Regions from separate parts of the Paenibacillus sp. ALE2 genome, predicted to be linked through region 2. Evidence: a T-box and tRNA genes for the amino acid it is inferred to sense, from the RefSeq annotation. Region 2 holds a T-box; the other regions hold tRNA genes.

Region 1 (6,050 bases), 1.2 Mb from region 2:
ATGGCGTCATGAATTAAAGCTTGCGTTTCCGACAACAGCGTACTCCCTTCAGGGGTAAGCTCTTCACTAGCAAGCATGGCGTACCCATCAACACCTTCTTGATCATTCATTTCAGCATCAAGTGAGTATGTAGGCTTTCTCCTTCGCAGACGATCAATGCACAGATTTGTAGCAATCCGATAAATCCAGGTTGAGAACTTCTGTCCATGGTCATACTTTTCCAGGTTACGATACACACGCAAAAAAGTTTCCTGCACCAAATCCTCCGCCTCATGACGATTACCTAGCATCCGGTAGGAAAGATGAAAAATCCGATCTTTATATAACTCGACTAACTCCGCAAAAGCTCGCTGATCACCTTTCTGCACCAGCCTAACCAAGCGGCTTTCCATATTATCCACTCTATACTCCCCCAGACTTGCTGATGGGTTACTTATTACATGTTTATGATTATTCATCGTAGTTTAATTTTATCCAGAAATCAACTGAAGTGTGGACACAAGTAACAAACTCGCGCTTCATTACTATAAACACAGCACAATCGGGCACTCCATGAGTACCCGATTGCCTGTATCATACGGCCAAACTATATCAGCCTGTGTTTCTCAAGCCTGCGGCAATTCCGTTAATCGTCAACAGTACCTCACGCAGCATTTCAGCGTCATCACCGTTCTGATTACGCAGCTCGCGTAGCTCACTCAGCAATTGAACCTGCAAATAACTTAACGGATCGACATAAGGATTACGCAACCGGATAGATTCCTGAATAACAGGTACATCGTCCAAAATCTCAGATTGTCCGGTTATTTTCAAAATCAATTCAGATGTCAGCTTGAACTCTGCAGAAATCTGTCCGAATATACGTTGCCGTGCTTCTTCGTTATCCGACATCCCAGCATACTCCTCTGCAATCAGCAAATCCGCTTTAGCGATTGCCATTTGGAGTGTATCAATAAGCGACCGGAAGAAGGCAGAGTCTCTAAACATCGTTTGCAGCACTTTAAGGTTATCTTCATTGTTTTGATAGTAGCTTTGCAAACCTGTTCCTGCCGCATACCAAGCAGGTAGCAAGTAACGACTTTGTGTCCACGCAAAGACCCATGGAATAGCGCGCAAATCCTCAAAACGTTCACTGTTCTTACGCTTGGAAGGACGAGATCCAATATTCAGCTCGCCTACCTCAGGCAACGGTGTAGATTCTTTGAAGAAAGTGAAGAAATCTGGATCTCGGAAAATCAAATCCTGATACTTCTCCAGTGATACTTCGGAAATACGGGCAATAATCTCCTCCCAGCTTTCCTCGAACACTTCTTTCTTTCCTGAGCGATGATACGCAGCAGCCGTAATTAACGCCGATGTCGCCTGTTCCAAGCTCCGATATGCAATCCCCTTGAGCGAGTAGCGGGATGATAGCACTTCGCCTTGCTCCGTAATCTTAATTCCTCCACCAATGGTATGAGGAGGCTGAGCTAGAATACTGCGGTTAAGTGGCATTCCTCCGCGCCCCAGCGCTCCTCCACGTCCGTGGAAAAACTTCACTTTTGCGCCATACTCGTTCACTACTTCCGTAATGCTATTCATAGCGACCCGAAGTTCCCAGTTCGCTGTAACCACACCGCCATCCTTATTACTATCCGAGTAGCCGAGCATGATCTCCTGAAGCTCATCCATCGCGGCTACAGATTGTCGATATACAGGCAGGTTCATCAATCTTCTCATAATATCAGGTGCAGCATGCAAATCATCTATCGTTTCAAACAAAGGCACAGATTGCAGCGTACTAATGACAGTGCCATCCTTCTCAATGCGGAACAGACCTACCTCTTTGGCTAATACCATAACCTCAAGCAAATCACTGGCACCCTGAGTCATACTGATCAAGTAGCTTGTAATGGACTGCTTGCCAAATTCCTCCTGAGCCAAATAAATCGTACGATATACATCAAGACATTCCTGTGTGCTATCGCTATATTTCAAATATGGCGAAGTAATCGGACGGGGTTCATTTAGCAGCTGTTCCAGCAGATCTATTTTTTCTTCCTCTGACAGCTTACTGTAATCTGACACAATATTCATTTTAGAAAGAATTTCAGTCATCGCATTTTCATGCTCCTGACTGTGCTGACGTACATCCAGCGTAGCTGTATGAAAGCCGAATAGCTCTACCTGACGAATCATCTTTTGAATATACGTGTCTGCCACATAATCAGCAAAATGATGACGCAGGCTGCTGGCAATCACATTCAGATCTGCAATAAGCTCTTCTGCGGAGCTATAGCGTTCCTTAGTACCCTGTTTGCTCTCATCCAAAACGTTATTCACCTTAGCAATCATATATGCTAGTTTGATGCGATAAGGCTCTTTTTCGTTATGCCATACTTCCATTTTTTTAAGTGTGATGTGGGCGCGATCTTCTTCAATAGAAGCCAACAAATCATCAGAAACTCGCACAATGCTGGTACTAAAGCTCAAGTAACCCATGAGTTCCTTCAGCGTGTGCTGATACTCTCTCAAAGCCAGCTTGCGTTGCATACACAACGTTTCCCAAGTCACATGAGCTGTAACAGATGGATTCCCGTCCCGGTCTCCACCGATCCAAGAACCAAATCTCAAATAAGTTGGAATGTGCCATTTTTGCTCAGGATAATATTTATCCAAACATCGCTCCAATTCTTGGTATACATCTGGCAATACATGAAACAAGGTCTCATGAAAATAATACATTCCATTTCTTACTTCATCTAATACAGTTGGCTTTCGATCACGCAGTTCATCCGTCTGCCACAGTGTAATTACTTCATTAAGCAGATTTTCCCGTACCTGTTCTCGCTCACGCAAGGTAAGCATCGGATTATCCAGCAGCATGACGTCTTCAGAAATACGTTTGTGGATATCCAGAATTACTCGTCGTGTTGCTTCTGTAGGATGTGCAGTCATGACCAGCTCCAAGGAGAGTTCATTCAGCATGTTGCTAACGTCCTCAGCGGAGAAGCCTCCTTGTTTAAGCTCCTGAACGGAACTTTCGATAGAACCGGGTTGAACCTCTTCACCAGCGGAATGCTCATAATCCCGCTTACGACGAATACGATGGTTTTGCTCAGCGATATTCACCAACTGAAAGTAAATCGCAAACGCGCGAATAACCTGGTGACGAATATCCGTATCCAGTCCACTGACCATTTGTTTGAAATTCTCGTATAACTCCGGCTGATACCCGGCACGTAACGATTTACTTGCCTCACGTATTTTCTCCACGATATCCAAAAGTTCGTTGCCACCTTGATGAACCAAAACCTCACCAAGAATATTTCCTAGAAAACGAACGTCCCGCCGCAGCAGATTGTTGGATTGGTTTTTGTTAGCGGTTAACGTAAGCTCAGTCATGCTTTTCCCCCCATCTGATCTGTTCCACACCATATTCAGTTGTAGCAAAGGTACGTATACACACGAAATTTGACACTTTCTTAACATCATACAATAAAAACGTATGAAAAGCTGCAAAATTTACAGGAAAAAATCATGCTTTTGAAATACTTTTTTGGAGAATATATTGGTTATTTATACATAAAAATGAAATTAATAATTAAAACTGATATTAGACGCTAAAAATGTGCGAAATATTATGCACAGTCTCTTTTAAAAAGTGTGTTTTCAAAGGTACAAATTCTTGTGTCATGATGTGTATATGTTTATTATTTGTTGACAAAGTGAAATTCATTGCGCTCTATCCACAAAGATATACACAAAGAAGCCATAATCTCAGTATTCTAAATCTGTTTACTCATTAATCCTTACGTGTTACCCACATAAATAAAGAAGAGTGTGTAGAACAAAAGGAGCAGTTGTAAAGTTATCCCCATGAATTTCGTAACATAATAATTATAGGATTCCTATTTTCAATGGATTTGATCACGAATTTAGCCTTACTATAGGAAAAGGGGGCCGTAAGAGGGGAAATTCGGGTCTAGGTGATAAATGCCTATGTAGGATATGCACAAGTCATCCCCAACCGTGCATGACAAGAGACATCATTTAATGGTCTATATACATAGAAGTTAATATATTGTGGACAAAATAAAAAGAAGCCTTTCGGCTTCTAGGTAATCGGTAAGCGGGTGATGGGAATCGAACCCACGCTATCAGCTTGGAAGGCTGAAGTTCTACCATTGAACTACACCCGCAAATCAGTATCGGGATGACACGATTTGAACATGCGACCCCCTGGTCCCAAACCAGGTGCTCTACCAAGCTGAGCTACATCCCGATATTATATTTTTTTAAAAATATGGCGCGCCCTGAGAGATTCGAACTCCCGGCCTTTTGATTCGTAGTCAAACGCTCTATCCAGCTGAGCTAAGGGCGCAAATATGGAGCGGACGACGGGAATCGAACCCGCGACCCTCGCCTTGGCAAGGCGATGCTCTACCGCTGAGCCACGTCCGCAAAAACAGGATGCGCGTGGAGGGACTTGAACCCCCACGTCAAAGACGCTAGATCCTAAGTCTAGTGCGTCTGCCAATTCCGCCACACGCGCATGCAATGATAATGGTGAGCCATGAAGGACTCGAACCTTCGACACCCTGATTAAAAGTCAGGTGCTCTACCAACTGAGCTAATGGCTCTTAATGGCTGGGGATATAGGATTTGAACCTATGCATGACGGAGTCAAAGTCCGTTGCCTTACCGCTTGGCTAATCCCCAATATGCATATGATTCACAATTCCCCTATATTTCATCCATGTAAGAGAACAAAATATGGTGGAGGCTGAGGGGATCGAACCCCCGACCCTCTGCTTGTAAGGCAGATGCTCTCCCAGCTGAGCTAAGCCTCCATACTATCCTATGACCCGTAGGGGATTCGAACCCCTGTTACCTCCGTGAAAGGGAGGTGTCTTAACCCCTTGACCAACGGGCCATCCTGTAACAAGCTCTCAACCGGGATCGAACCGGTGACCTCATCCTTACCATGGATGCACTCTACCTACTGAGCTATGAGAGCAAATGGCTCCCCGAACAGGACTCGAACCTGTGACAACTCGATTAACAGTCGAGTGCTCTACCAACTGAGCTATCAGGGAATAATAATTATAAAACTCGCTTGGCGGCGTCCTACTCTCCCAGGACCCTGCGGTCCAAGTACCATCGGCGCTGGAGGGCTTAACGGTCGTGTTCGGGATGGGTACGTGTGGAACCCCTCCGCTATCGCCACCAAACATGAATTTGCTCTGCAAATTCTTCCGTAGGGTTATTCGGTTCATCACGGATTGTGTGAATGAATCGCCATACGCTTGTCGAATGTATCTCTACATACTTTCAAGGTTACACCTTGAAAACTGGATCCGAAACTTCATTGCGTTTTATCTTTAGGATAAGCCCTCGACCGATTAGTATTGGTCAGCTCCATGCATTACTGCACTTCCACCCCCAACCTATCTACCTCGTCGTCTTCAAGGGGTCTTACTAATTGGGAAATCTCATCTTGAGGGGGGCTTCACGCTTAGATGCTTTCAGCGCTTATCCCTTCCGTACATAGCTACCCAGCGGTGCTCCTGGCGGAACAACTGGTACACCAGCGGTACGTCCATCCCGGTCCTCTCGTACTAAGGACAGCTCCTCTCAAATTTCCTACGCCCACGACAGATAGGGACCGAACTGTCTCACGACGTTCTGAACCCAGCTCGCGTACCGCTTTAATGGGCGAACAGCCCAACCCTTGGGACCTACTTCAGCCCCAGGATGCGATGAGCCGACATCGAGGTGCCAAACCTCCCCGTCGATGTGGACTCTTGGGGGAGATAAGCCTGTTATCCCCAGGGTAGCTTTTATCCGTTGAGCGATGGCCCTTCCATGCGGTACCACCGGATCACTAAGCCCGACTTTCGTCCCTGCTCGACTTGTAGGTCTCGCAGTCAAGCTCCCTTCTGCCTTTGCACTCTTCGAATGATTTCCAACCATTCTGAGGGAACCTTGGGGCGCCTCCGTTACTCTTTAGGAGGCGACCGCCCCAGTCAAACTGCCCACCTGACACTGTCCTCGTACCGGTTCACGGT
Region 2 (6,050 bases):
GGCTTCCAGCTTGCGCTGGATGAGTTGCCATATTATTTGCAGGACAAGGTACTGCTGGCGGATATGCCAGTGGTGGACATTTCTTCGACGGATATACGAGAGCGTGTGGCAGAAGGCCGCACTATTCGTTATCTTGTGCCTGATCGTGTTCATGACTATATTACAAGGGGCGGTTTGTATGAAGTACAGCCGTGAGCAGCTAATGGAAGTCGTATCTGGCCAGATGCCTGAAAAACGCTGGAAGCACACGCTGGGTGTTATGCATACCTCTGTTGAGCTTGCGAAGCGTTATGGAGCAGACCCGGATAAGGCAGAACTGGCGGCTATTTTGCATGATGTAGCGAAATATTGGCCTGTTCAGCAGATGGAGGAAGTGATTCGTAACTATCCCGAATGTGATCAGGAGCTATTGGAGCATGACAAGCAGCTCTGGCATTCAGAGGTAGGGTACTGCGTTGCGGCAAGAGATTACGGAGTGGATGATCCGGAAATAAGGAATGCGATCCGCTGGCATACGTCAGGCCGCGTAGGTATGAGCCTGCTGGATAAAGTCGTGTGTCTGGCTGATTACATCGAACCGGGGCGGGATTTTCCCGGGGTTGAACATATCCGTAAACAGGCAAAGAAAAGTTTGGAGCAGGGCCTTATCGCTGGATTTGATTCTACGATTTCATTGTTGCTGGAAAAGCAAAAGGTTATTTTTCCGCTGACGGTTTTGTCGCGCAATGACTTAATTCGACAGCTAAAACAGAAAAAAACGGAGGTTCATGAATGACCCTAACGAATGAGAAATTAATGAAAACGGCGGTTGAGGCCGCTAATGATAAAAAGGCAATGAATATTGTCGCACTGGATTTGCGTGGAGTATCGCTAGTTGCGGATTATTTTGTAATCTGCCACGGTAATTCGGATACACAAGTACAGGCGATTGTAACAGAAATTCGCAAACGCGCTCATGATGAAGGTGTAGCCATCAAAGGAATCGAAGGAATGGATTCCGCTCGCTGGGTTCTAATGGATTTGGGGGATGTCGTAGTGCATGTCTTCCACCGCGACGAACGCGAATATTATAACATTGAACGGCTTTGGTCGGATGCTAAGGTTGTGGAGAAGGTATGAGTTTGATCGCTGGTACTTATGTCACCATTATGGTGGATCGTGAGGTATCTCCTTTCGGCTACTTTCTTACCGTCGGTGAGCAGGATGTGCTGCTGCACTATACGGAGCTGACTCGTGAAATCGAGGTGGGTGAACGGCTGGAGGTATTTATCTTCCACGATACAGAGGACCGTTTGGCTGCAACTATGAAAAAGCCGTTCTTGTCTCTGGGAGAAATGGCAAAGCTTGAGGTGGCCGATGTGCATCCGCGTTTGGGATGTTTCCTGGAGATGGGATTGGGTCGTCAGCTTTTGCTGCCGATTCGTGAGTTGCCAGAAAACCGTGATCTGCATCCTCGGGTGGGTGATTACGTGTATGCCATTATGGAGCATGACAAACAAGGCAGACTGCGAGCTAAGCTGGCAGGGGAACAGGAACTGGCTCCATTGTGTTTCCATGCTCCTAGTTCGTGGCTTAATACATGGGTGCAGGCGACGGTGTACAAGCCGCTTCAGATGGGCACATTCGTTCTGGTGGACGGGGGTGTGCTTGGTTTTGGTGCAATAGGAATGATTCATTCGTCGGAACGTAACCGCATGCTTCGCTTGGGCGAGGAGGTTAAGGTACGGGTCACGCTTGTTCGTGAAGACGGTCGGGTCAATCTGGCGATGTCGCCACGCAAGGAAGTAGGCCGTGATGAGGATGCGGATCGGTTGATTGCATTTCTGAAGGAACGTCCGGGTGGCGGTATGCCATATTCTGACGCAACGCCGCCGGATATTATCAAGCAACGGTTTGGTATCAGTAAATCCGCCTTCAAGCGTGCGATGGGCAAGCTGATGAAGGAAGGGCTGGTTACACAAAAAGAAAACTGGACCTACCTGGTGGAGAAGATGCCTAAACCGAAGGACGGGAATGGGGAATAAAGATGGCTTCTTACCGCAAGTTTGCCTATGTGTATGATGAGCTAATGCAGGACATGCCGTACCCCGACTGGTTGCGCTTTGCACGGCAAGCTTGGGATCGATACGGTATGCCACATACAGTGGCCGAGCTGGGTTGCGGAACGGGCTCAATTACGATTCCACTGGTTAACTCAGGCTTCGAGGTGGCTGGCATTGATTTGTCCTCTGACATGCTGGCAGTAGCCCGTCGCAAAATGGAAACTACTCCTCAAGGGCAGCGATTGTTTCGTGAGGGGAGCGTTCGCTGGATACAGCAGGATATGCGAGAATGGATTTTACCGGAGCCCGTGGATTCTGTCATTTCTTTTTGCGATTGCCTGAATTATTTACTTGAGGAAGAAGATATCATTTCTACTTTTCGCAGAACGTATGCTGGTCTGAAGCCTGGTGGAACCTTTCTGTTTGATGTACATCATCCCCAGACATTTTTGCGTTATGATGAAGAACAACCATTCGTACTGGATGAACGCTCTATTTCGTATATCTGGACATGCGCATTGGACACTCCCCGTTGTGAAATTGAGCATCATCTCAGTATCTTTGCGAAAGCAGAACATGAAGGACGCGATCTGTACCAGCGTTTTGAGGAAATTCATGTACAGCGTGCTTATGATCCAGACTGGATGAAGGCAGAATTGTCCAAAGCGGGTTTTCGTGATGTGAAGATATATGCAGATTTTGAATGGGTAGAAGCAGCAGATGACGCGGCGAGACTTTTTTATGTCGCTGTAAAATAGCTAGGATTCATTGAGCTAATATAGAAAAAGAAAGACGCTTTTCATGAAGTCATGAAGGGCGTCTTTTTGCTCTCATATATTCACTTTATAGTTCAGCTGAAGTTCATCACCCGGTACACCCCGAATGCCCCAATTCTGTTTCGGGGTTTCAAATATAGTAATTTCAAGATCCTGTGGAGAAATACCCAAAAGATCGTTAATTCTTTGAAATAACAGATTGATGAGTTGCTTCTTAGCTTCTGTCGTTCTGCCTTCGAAGATACTGATTTCAATAATGGTGTATGCGTCGGAGCGACCATCTGCATATATAAAATCTTCATGATTCATAGGGAAAAACGATGAAACCTCTTGTCTGGAGGATAATTGAACGCATCCACCACGGCAGAGTGAATCACCTCTGAAAGTTGCTTTTTGATCGGATTTAGCTTCTCTTTTGTCCCGAAAATTTTAATCTGTGCCATGTCTCCACTCACCTTTCTTATCTCATCTCAACTTGAACCATTGCAACTTGGAGTTATTATAAAACATTCGTATTCATGTGTCATGGACAACTAGTATGAAGATGGCGCTTCGTATCAAATGTAGTCCTTATTTGACTTTTTTCGCGGTTTTCAATATAATAGTGCCATTATTAACGGTTAAATAATCGCTGATGAGGAATAGTAGTTTTGTCTGGACATGTAGAGAGCCGGCGGGTGGTGCAAGCCGGTTGACAGTGCAAAGCGAACTCACCTCGGAGATATGCGTCCAACGCAGGAAAGCACCTATATAGGTGTCAGTATCCTGTTATTAATACGCATCGGATCACCTCCGTTATCAGGTGCAAAGGGAGTAGAATGCGAAGAACGCTTTCTGCTAACTAGGGTGGTACCACGGGAATATAACCTCTCGTCCCTAGCGCTGACACGCTACGGGATGCAGAGGTTTTTTTGTTGCATACCGTTTGAGGAGGAAAAGACAATGACAGACACACAGCCGAAGCACGGCTATCAACCGCAAAGTATTGAACCAAAATGGCAGAAATATTGGGATGAGAACAAAACGTTCCGCACTGGGGAAGAACCGGGTAAACCGAAGTTTTATGCTTTGGATATGTTTCCGTATCCGTCTGGAGCTGGTCTGCATGTAGGCCACCCGGAGGGATATACAGCTACAGATATTGTTTCACGTTATAAAAGAATGCGTGGCTACAACGTACTGCATCCGATGGGTTGGGACGCCTTTGGTCTGCCTGCCGAACAGCATGCGCTGGATACAGGCGAGCACCCACGCGAAATTACGGTGAAGAACGTAAATAACTTCCGCCGTCAAATCAAATCACTTGGCTTTTCATATGACTGGGATCGTGAAATCAGCACAACTGATCCTGATTATTACAAATGGACACAGTGGATTTTCATCCAGCTGTACAAGCGTGGCCTCGCTTATGTAGCTGAAGTGCCCGTGAACTGGTGCCCAGCACTGGGAACGGTACTGGCGAATGAAGAAGTAATTGATGGTAAGAGTGAGCGTGGCGGTCATCCGGTTATCCGCAAACCCATGCGTCAATGGATGCTGAAAATTACGGAATACGCCGATCGTTTGCTTGACGATCTGGAGGAACTGGACTGGTCCGAAAGCATTAAGGATATGCAGCGGAACTGGATTGGTAAGTCTACCGGGGCAGAGGTTCATTTTCCAATTGAAGGCTATGACGAACAACTCACAGTATTTACAACCCGTCCAGATACATTGTTCGGTGCAAGCTACTGTGTGCTGGCCCCAGAGCAGGAATTGGTGGATATGATCACTACACCTGAGCAAAAGGACGCTGTACAACAGTATCGTGAACAAGCTGCTCGGAAAAGTGACCTGGAGCGTACGGATCTGGCCAAAGATAAAACAGGCGTATTCACAGGAGCTTATGCAGTGAACCCGGTGAACGGCGAAAAGCTGCCAATCTGGATTGCCGACTATGTACTGGCAGGCTACGGAACAGGTGCAATTATGGCAGTACCGGGCCATGATACACGTGACTGGGAATTTGCCAAGAAGTTCGGATTGAAAATCACTGAGGTCGTTCAAGGTGGAGACGTGGACAAAGAGCCATACACCGAGGATGGTCCGCATGTCAATTCAGGCCTGCTGAATGGACTTACCAATGAGGAAGCTATTCCGAAAATGATTGAATGGCTCGAAGCTGAGGGTAAGGGGCAGGGCAAAGTAACCTATCGTCTGCGTGACTGGCTGTTCAGCCGCCAACGCTATTGGGGCGAGCCGATTCCAGTAATTCATCTAGAAGATGGAACGATTAAAACAGTTCCTGAGGATCAACTGCCGCTCGTACTGCCAGAGATGGACAATATCAAGCCTTCAGGTACAGGTGAATCCCCACTGGCGAATGCGACAGATTGGGTAGAAACCGTTGATCCTGAAACAGGTGTGAAAGCACGTCGCGAGACAAATACGATGCCGCAATGGGCAGGAAGCTGCTGGTACTACCTGCGCTTTATTGATCCAAAAAATGATAAAGAGCTTGTGTCCAAAGAGAAACAGCGCGAATGGATGCCTGTTGATCTGTATATTGGCGGAGCAGAACATGCGGTTCTTCACTTGCTGTATGCCCGTTTCTGGCACAAGGTGCTGTATGATATCGGCGTAGTGGAAACTAAAGAGCCTTTCTATAAGTTGGTCAACCAGGGTATGATTCTAGGCAACAATAATGAAAAAATGAGTAAATCACGCGGTAATGTCATCAATCCTGACGATATTGTAAATACGTTTGGCGCCGATACGCTGCGTATTTATGAGATGTTTATGGGGCCGCTGGAAGCGACCAAGCCATGGAATGAGAATGGGGTAGAGGGAGCGCATCGTTTTCTGTCCCGCGTATGGCGCCTGTTTGTTTCCGAGGATGGTAGCCTGAACGAAAAAATTAAAAATGACGGCGGTAGCGACGAGTTCAAACGGACCTGGCATAAAACGCTGAAAAAGGTAACCGAGGACCTGGATGCATTGCGTTTCAATACAGCGATCAGCCAGCTGATGATCTTCACCAATGATGCATACAAAGCAGACCTTCTGCCGCGTGCAGCGATGGAAAACTTCGTGCAAATGTTGTCGCCGCTTGCACCGCATCTAGCCGAGGAACTGTGGCAGCTGCTGGGACACAACGAGAGCATTACCTACGCGGCTTGGCCTGCCTATGATGAAGCATGGACGGTAGACGCTGAAGTGGAAATTGTCATTCAGATGAATGGTAAAATCGTAC
Region 3 (6,050 bases), 2.5 Mb from region 2:
GGTACGAGGACAGTGTCAGGTGGGCAGTTTGACTGGGGCGGTCGCCTCCTAAAGAGTAACGGAGGCGCCCCAAGGTTCCCTCAGAATGGTTGGAAATCATTCGAAGAGTGCAAAGGCAGAAGGGAGCTTGACTGCGAGACCTACAAGTCGAGCAGGGACGAAAGTCGGGCTTAGTGATCCGGTGGTACCGCATGGAAGGGCCATCGCTCAACGGATAAAAGCTACCCTGGGGATAACAGGCTTATCTCCCCCAAGAGTCCACATCGACGGGGAGGTTTGGCACCTCGATGTCGGCTCATCGCATCCTGGGGCTGAAGTAGGTCCCAAGGGTTGGGCTGTTCGCCCATTAAAGCGGTACGCGAGCTGGGTTCAGAACGTCGTGAGACAGTTCGGTCCCTATCTGTCGTGGGCGTAGGAAATTTGAGAGGAGCTGTCCTTAGTACGAGAGGACCGGGATGGACGTACCGCTGGTGTACCAGTTGTTCCGCCAGGAGCACCGCTGGGTAGCTATGTACGGAAGGGATAAGCGCTGAAAGCATCTAAGCGTGAAGCCCCCCTCAAGATGAGATTTCCCAGTATGTAAGACCCCTTGAAGACGACGAGGTAGATAGGTTGGGGGTGGAAGTGCAGTAATGCATGGAGCTGACCAATACTAATCGGTCGAGGGCTTATCCTAAAGATAAGGCGCAATGAAGTTTCGGATCCAGTTTTCAGGGTGTAACCTTGAAGGTATGTAGAAGTACATACGACAAGCGTATGGCTATTTATTCACACAATTTGTGATGAACCGAATAACCTTACGGAAGAATTTGCGAGGCAAATTCATGTTTGGTGGCGATAGCGGAGGGGTTCCACACGTACCCATCCCGAACACGACCGTTAAGCCCTCCAGCGCCGATGGTACTTGGACCGCAGGGTCCTGGGAGAGTAGGACGCCGCCAAGCATAAGCCCCTTCTCTGGGGATTTTTTTTCGCCTGTAAGACTGACCTCTACATAGTCAGAATTAATTGTTATTTCTAAGATGGGGCTATAGCTCAGCTGGGAGAGCGCCTGCCTTGCACGCAGGAGGTCAGGGGTTCGATCCCCCTTGGCTCCACCAATATTCCCTGATAGCTCAGTTGGTAGAGCACTCGACTGTTAATCGAGTTGTCACAGGTTCGAGTCCTGTTCGGGGAGCCATATGGAGAGGTGTCCGAGTTGGCCGAAGGAGCACGATTGGAAATCGTGTAGGCGCCAAAAGCGTCTCGAGGGTTCGAATCCCTCTCTCTCCGCCAGCTCTTATAATAGATATGTGGCCCGTTGGTCAAGGGGTTAAGACACCTCCCTTTCACGGAGGTAACAGGGGTTCGAATCCCCTACGGGTCATAGTAGTATGGAGGCTTAGCTCAGCTGGGAGAGCATCTGCCTTACAAGCAGAGGGTCGGGGGTTCGATCCCCTCAGCCTCCACCATTAATAGTATTAAGAAATACCTTTGATGTCGCGGGGTGGAGCAGTTCGGTAGCTCGTCGGGCTCATAACCCGAAGGTCGTAGGTTCAAATCCTGCCCCCGCAATTAATTTCCTGTTGGAAATGCCTCTGGAACTGTGGTGTAGAGGCCTAACATGCCTGCCTGTCACGCAGGAGATCGCGGGTTCGAATCCCGTCAGTTCCGCCATTTAATTTAATATGCCGGTGTAGCTCAACTGGTAGAGCAACTGACTTGTAATCAGTAGGTTGGGGGTTCAAGTCCTCTCGCCGGCACCATTTTGGAGGATTAGCGAAGTGGCCAAACGCATCAGACTGTAAATCTGCTCCCTTACGGGTTCGGTGGTTCGAATCCATCATCCTCCACCAGTTTTATTGCCATGGTGGTCGTGACGAATGGGTTAACGTACTGAATTGTGGCTATGGCATTTGTGGGTGCAAGTCCCATCAATCGCCCTGTTGAATACATAATGGGGATTAGCCAAGCGGTAAGGCAACGGACTTTGACTCCGTCATGCATAGGTTCAAATCCTATATCCCCAGCCATTAAGAGCCATTAGCTCAGTTGGTAGAGCACCTGACTTTTAATCAGGGTGTCGAAGGTTCGAGTCCTTCATGGCTCACCATTATCATTGCATGCGCGTGTGGCGGAATTGGCAGACGCACTAGACTTAGGATCTAGCGTCTTTGACGTGGGGGTTCAAGTCCCTCCACGCGCATACCTGTTTTTGCGGACGTGGCTCAGCGGTAGAGCATCGCCTTGCCAAGGCGAGGGTCGCGGGTTCGATTCCCGTCGTCCGCTCCATATTTGCGCCCTTAGCTCAGCTGGATAGAGCGTTTGACTACGAATCAAAAGGCCGGGAGTTCGAATCTCTCAGGGCGCGCCATTAATTTCATAAGCCGGTGTGGCGGAATTGGCAGACGCGCGCGACTCAAAATCGTGAGGGAAACCGTGGAGGTTCGAGTCCTCTCACCGGCATCTATTTCGGGATGTAGCTCAGCTTGGTAGAGCACCTGGTTTGGGACCAGGGGGTCGCATGTTCAAATCGTGTCATCCCGACCACTTTTTTTGCGGGTGTAGTTCAATGGTAGAACTCCAGCCTTCCAAGCTGGTAGCGTGGGTTCGATTCCCATCACCCGCTTTATATAGATGAAAGAAGAGATGGCTTATGCCATCTCTTTTTTTTGTATTTATTAAGCTATCGTTTCCCGTTAGATTACGACCGCTTATAATAGCTCTTCTTATTAATCCAGTTAATGTACGGGGTGGACCTTGGTTAATATTTATTTTTTGCTCTAAAAAGTTTGTAGAAGGCACGAATGTCCTGAGCTAAAAGCTCAGGCTCTTCCATGGCAGTAAAATGCCCGCCGCGAGCGATTGAAGTCCACGAGTTACATTTAGGTTGCACACGCCCATTCTTTAGGCGTTAACAATATATCTGCTAGGGATAATACAATTCCGGTTGGCACTTTTATGTAGCTCAATGACGGCAAAGAATGTGAATTTTCATAATACATACGTGTAGTAGGTGGCTTCATTGGTCTTATGCGAAAAATAAGGGTCATAAAATGAGTCCAATGTTCGATATCTTTGTTCAGCATCTGGAGCAGTCAGGAGTGTCCGATAGGAGCGTATTGGATGGATAAGAAAATAAAGACTATATAGCAGCTTAGAAAAATCAGCGAGACAAGCAGAATTCAGAAAACAGTCAAAGAAATCCCAATTACGATACTGGGTGTTGCTAAAACGGTGGGGATAAGCCCTCCGGATAATCCGGGGGAAAATAGCAAGGAATTAGTTCCTTCCTGATAACTCTGTTCAATGATTATCTTATTACCCTAGTTAATCTAGACACCTTCTGTAGGCTTCTTATATAGATAGCGAACTTTTTATCTGGTATCTTTTTTGATCAGTCCGTTATATAGAGTATCAAGAAGGCTATCTACTTTACAGTTTGTGAGACTGGTTGGGTAGAGCTGAACAATCGGTCAAAGCGGCGCATCAATCCTTCAAGCGGACCAACAGCACGCTGAGCAATCAATAATCCCAGCAGTAGTGTTGCAACTGCGATCATTACGTTGCCGAACGGAATTCCATCCAGACTGTGCCCAATCTTTGTCAGATCAAGAATCCACACCACTACAAACTGAAAGGCATACATGGTCAGGGCGACACGTCCGACTGCTGCGAAAGGCATTAATACAGCGGAAGTTTTTTTGGATACGAGGCACGTAACTCCCATTACCAAAAATGAAATTCCTAATCCTATCATCGTCTGGAATGTCGAAGCGGTGTGCGGAGCCGTTCCCAAAAGGAGCTGCCACATCGGTGATTCCGTATTAAGAGGCCAAATTGCGTATTCATCCGGCTGTACAGGAGCAGTTCCTTGCACACTTATCAGCCATTGTTCAAAGTGAAGATTCCAATTCGGAAGCACAAAAGCGGCCATTACTTTGCCAATAACAAGCATAACGATACCGCTGCCTGCGAGTGAGAGGGCTGTACGTAATCTGGTGAGGTCAACGCGGCCAATGGCCATACCAGCAACAAATGCAGGAGTCAAGGCGAGGGCAGACATCGGACCTCCCGCGATATCACCAAGAAGATAAGCTTTTGAGAAAATGCTTGATCCAAGAATCATTAGCGGCGGGGCCGTTACGAGCAAAACTATTGCTGTTGTAACAATGGTGCGGGTCGAACGACGAAATAACATGAGGGCCAACACAAACATAGCTGCATAGGCAGGCAAAATGATGCCGTATGAAGTGTTCAGCATAATAAGCAAATAACCAATAATATCAACAAACACCGCACGGGCCAGCATTCGTGCACGAAAAGCGGTCGCCTCTGCTCCCCGATCCATCATACGCTGTCCCATAATAGAATAGGAGATACCGCCGCACAACACAAATAATAGGGTGGTATTTCCGGAAACAATTGCAGAAACGCTTGGATTTGATCCGAAATGCTGCAAATACATTCCCAGCACGGCCAGTCCGCGCGCAGCATCAAGCGCAACGAGGCGTCCTTTGATGCTGTGTGTCTTTCTCCGTGGCTCTGTCACAAAGCTTTGGGGGAGATTATCGGTTTCTGTACTGTCGTGAGATGAGGTGGTCCCTGATGTGTCCACTGCTTTATTATCCATGTTATTAGCAACCGGATCTTCAATCTTTGTGTCCCCCTCATATTTTCTGACAGATCTGCTTGTCAGTTTGATGCTACTTAGCAAATTAATTCCTCCCTAAAATATTGAATTCATACATTCCATAAATCCCTGTTGTGAAGAGGATTCATTTCACGTTCTAATCCAAATATAGCCTTCAGATGTCGCTAAAATTTGATCAAGTTGTAAACAAAATGTCACAGAGGACGATAACCCTTATCACAAAGACAACCTTACTCACGGCTGATCACCGGAATAAGGTTGTTTGCAAAATCATTCAGGGTTTGCTGGGAACGGCATTGAATATCGAATTGGCCAGTAGTCGGAATTGATGCTGCGGATGAGCGCCATTGGTTAGATCGTTGGAGAAAACTGTGATATTCTTTTTGTTTTCCATATAGGTGAAGGCCATGATCTTTCCTCTTGCAGCATCGTGACCTGGCCACCAACCTGCTTTGAAGAAGTTTTCTTTATTGCTAATGGTTGCAAGAACTTTTGCGGCTTTAGGTAGCTTCGTAATGTAAGAACCTGTAACGGTGTAGAAATATTCTTCGTTATCGTAAGGGGCTGTAATCACATGATCCTGTTGGACATTCGCCAGGAAGACCCCTTCGTATCTTTCCCATGCCGGTCCAGCAAACGCAAATTGAGGAATCCAGTTTTTCACGTTACCCATCCCCATATTTCCATAAGCAATGTATGGCTTTCCATTCTCAACAAGTTTGTCGGAATCGAATGTATTCACCAGCACATCCGCATGCTGCTGATCATCGGTCACTTTAAAGCCGAGATTTTTGAGCACATAAGCCGGTTCGCCGAGAGCGGCTACCGTAGAAGGTTTAAGAACTTTGCCAACGGGTTTGTTATTGCCGAATGCCGTGACATCAAGATAGTATTTTGACACCAGCGGATGCAGATCATCATAGGCCACTGCAAAGTCACCCGCTTCATATCCTGTTCCGCTTTTGGATAGCATCATCGTAACCACTTTGCCGGATTTAAGTAATTCATTGACCGTTTTGATGGCATCGTTATTGGTGTTTCGGATTAAAACATAGGCAGAATCATTCGGCAATGATGTGGCCGGAATCGATACGGAAGTCACCGGAGTCGTTTTGCCCGCAAACACGCCGGCTTCTCTAATCACATCACGTTCAAATCCTCGCATGACGGGAAAGTCTTGCACAATCTCGCCAGCTACGGAAGCATAATCTGAGACGTTAATACCGTCATATAAAACCATGTTTGCAATGCCGTGTTTAGCCTGATGCATATTTATGATAAATGAACCCGCGGGGTAGGTCTTGCCAGCAGTACTTACAGCCTCTGTCGAGCGTTCAACCGTTACTCCATTGCGGATAAGATACTCAATCATCCGATAGGCTTCCAGCGGATTTTTTTGAAGACTTTTATCGATCGG

What was found. A T-box is a leader RNA that pairs with one kind of tRNA and senses whether it is charged. The one in region 2 lies ahead of leuS (leucine--tRNA ligase), so its partner is inferred to be a tRNA-Leu.
Region 1: it has a tRNA-Leu gene. The T-box ahead of leuS (leucine--tRNA ligase) is inferred to sense a tRNA for this amino acid. The anticodon was not compared.
Region 3: it has a tRNA-Leu gene. The T-box ahead of leuS (leucine--tRNA ligase) is inferred to sense a tRNA for this amino acid. The anticodon was not compared.

What each region holds. Positions count from the first base shown of each region.
Region 1 covers NZ_CM134213.1:2,312,662-2,318,711, reverse strand. The annotation lists gene sigW (RNA polymerase sigma factor SigW) at 1-401, opposite strand, end outside; gene ppc (phosphoenolpyruvate carboxylase) at 592-3,384, opposite strand; tRNA gene ACXHJ1_RS10135 (tRNA-Gly) at 4,111-4,181, opposite strand; tRNA gene ACXHJ1_RS10130 (tRNA-Pro) at 4,191-4,264, opposite strand; tRNA gene ACXHJ1_RS10125 (tRNA-Arg) at 4,287-4,363, opposite strand; tRNA gene ACXHJ1_RS10120 (tRNA-Gly) at 4,369-4,443, opposite strand; tRNA gene ACXHJ1_RS10115 (tRNA-Leu) at 4,454-4,534, opposite strand; tRNA gene ACXHJ1_RS10110 (tRNA-Lys) at 4,547-4,622, opposite strand; tRNA gene ACXHJ1_RS10105 (tRNA-Gln) at 4,627-4,701, opposite strand; tRNA gene ACXHJ1_RS10100 (tRNA-Val) at 4,757-4,832, opposite strand; tRNA gene ACXHJ1_RS10095 (tRNA-Glu) at 4,844-4,915, opposite strand; tRNA gene ACXHJ1_RS10090 (tRNA-Thr) at 4,927-4,999, opposite strand; tRNA gene ACXHJ1_RS10085 (tRNA-Asn) at 5,003-5,078, opposite strand; rRNA gene rrf (5S ribosomal RNA) at 5,097-5,213, opposite strand; rRNA gene ACXHJ1_RS10075 (23S ribosomal RNA) at 5,365-6,050, opposite strand, start outside.
Region 2 covers NZ_CM134213.1:3,488,752-3,494,801, forward strand. The annotation lists gene nadD (nicotinate-nucleotide adenylyltransferase) at 1-195, shown strand, start outside; gene yqeK (bis(5'-nucleosyl)-tetraphosphatase (symmetrical) YqeK) at 179-775, shown strand; gene rsfS (ribosome silencing factor) at 772-1,119, shown strand; gene ACXHJ1_RS15290 (CvfB family protein) at 1,116-2,024, shown strand; gene ACXHJ1_RS15295 (class I SAM-dependent DNA methyltransferase) at 2,027-2,800, shown strand; partial or broken gene ACXHJ1_RS15300 (tautomerase family protein) at 2,873-3,261, opposite strand; T-box leader at 3,441-3,699, shown strand; gene leuS (leucine--tRNA ligase) at 3,761-6,050, shown strand, end outside.
Region 3 covers NZ_CM134213.1:1,018,521-1,024,570, reverse strand. The annotation lists rRNA gene ACXHJ1_RS04345 (23S ribosomal RNA) at 1-676, shown strand, start outside; rRNA gene rrf (5S ribosomal RNA) at 828-944, shown strand; tRNA gene ACXHJ1_RS04335 (tRNA-Ala) at 1,025-1,100, shown strand; tRNA gene ACXHJ1_RS04330 (tRNA-Asn) at 1,105-1,180, shown strand; tRNA gene ACXHJ1_RS04325 (tRNA-Ser) at 1,184-1,275, shown strand; tRNA gene ACXHJ1_RS04320 (tRNA-Glu) at 1,295-1,366, shown strand; tRNA gene ACXHJ1_RS04315 (tRNA-Val) at 1,376-1,451, shown strand; tRNA gene ACXHJ1_RS04310 (tRNA-Met) at 1,481-1,554, shown strand; tRNA gene ACXHJ1_RS04305 (tRNA-Asp) at 1,580-1,656, shown strand; tRNA gene ACXHJ1_RS04300 (tRNA-Thr) at 1,670-1,745, shown strand; tRNA gene ACXHJ1_RS04295 (tRNA-Tyr) at 1,750-1,835, shown strand; tRNA gene ACXHJ1_RS04290 (tRNA-Gln) at 1,938-2,012, shown strand; tRNA gene ACXHJ1_RS04285 (tRNA-Lys) at 2,017-2,092, shown strand; tRNA gene ACXHJ1_RS04280 (tRNA-Leu) at 2,105-2,185, shown strand; tRNA gene ACXHJ1_RS04275 (tRNA-Gly) at 2,197-2,271, shown strand; tRNA gene ACXHJ1_RS04270 (tRNA-Arg) at 2,277-2,353, shown strand; tRNA gene ACXHJ1_RS04265 (tRNA-Leu) at 2,366-2,445, shown strand; tRNA gene ACXHJ1_RS04260 (tRNA-Pro) at 2,453-2,529, shown strand; tRNA gene ACXHJ1_RS04255 (tRNA-Gly) at 2,538-2,608, shown strand; gene ACXHJ1_RS04250 (DUF418 domain-containing protein) at 3,410-4,696, opposite strand; gene ACXHJ1_RS04245 (M14 family metallopeptidase) at 4,908-6,050, opposite strand, start outside.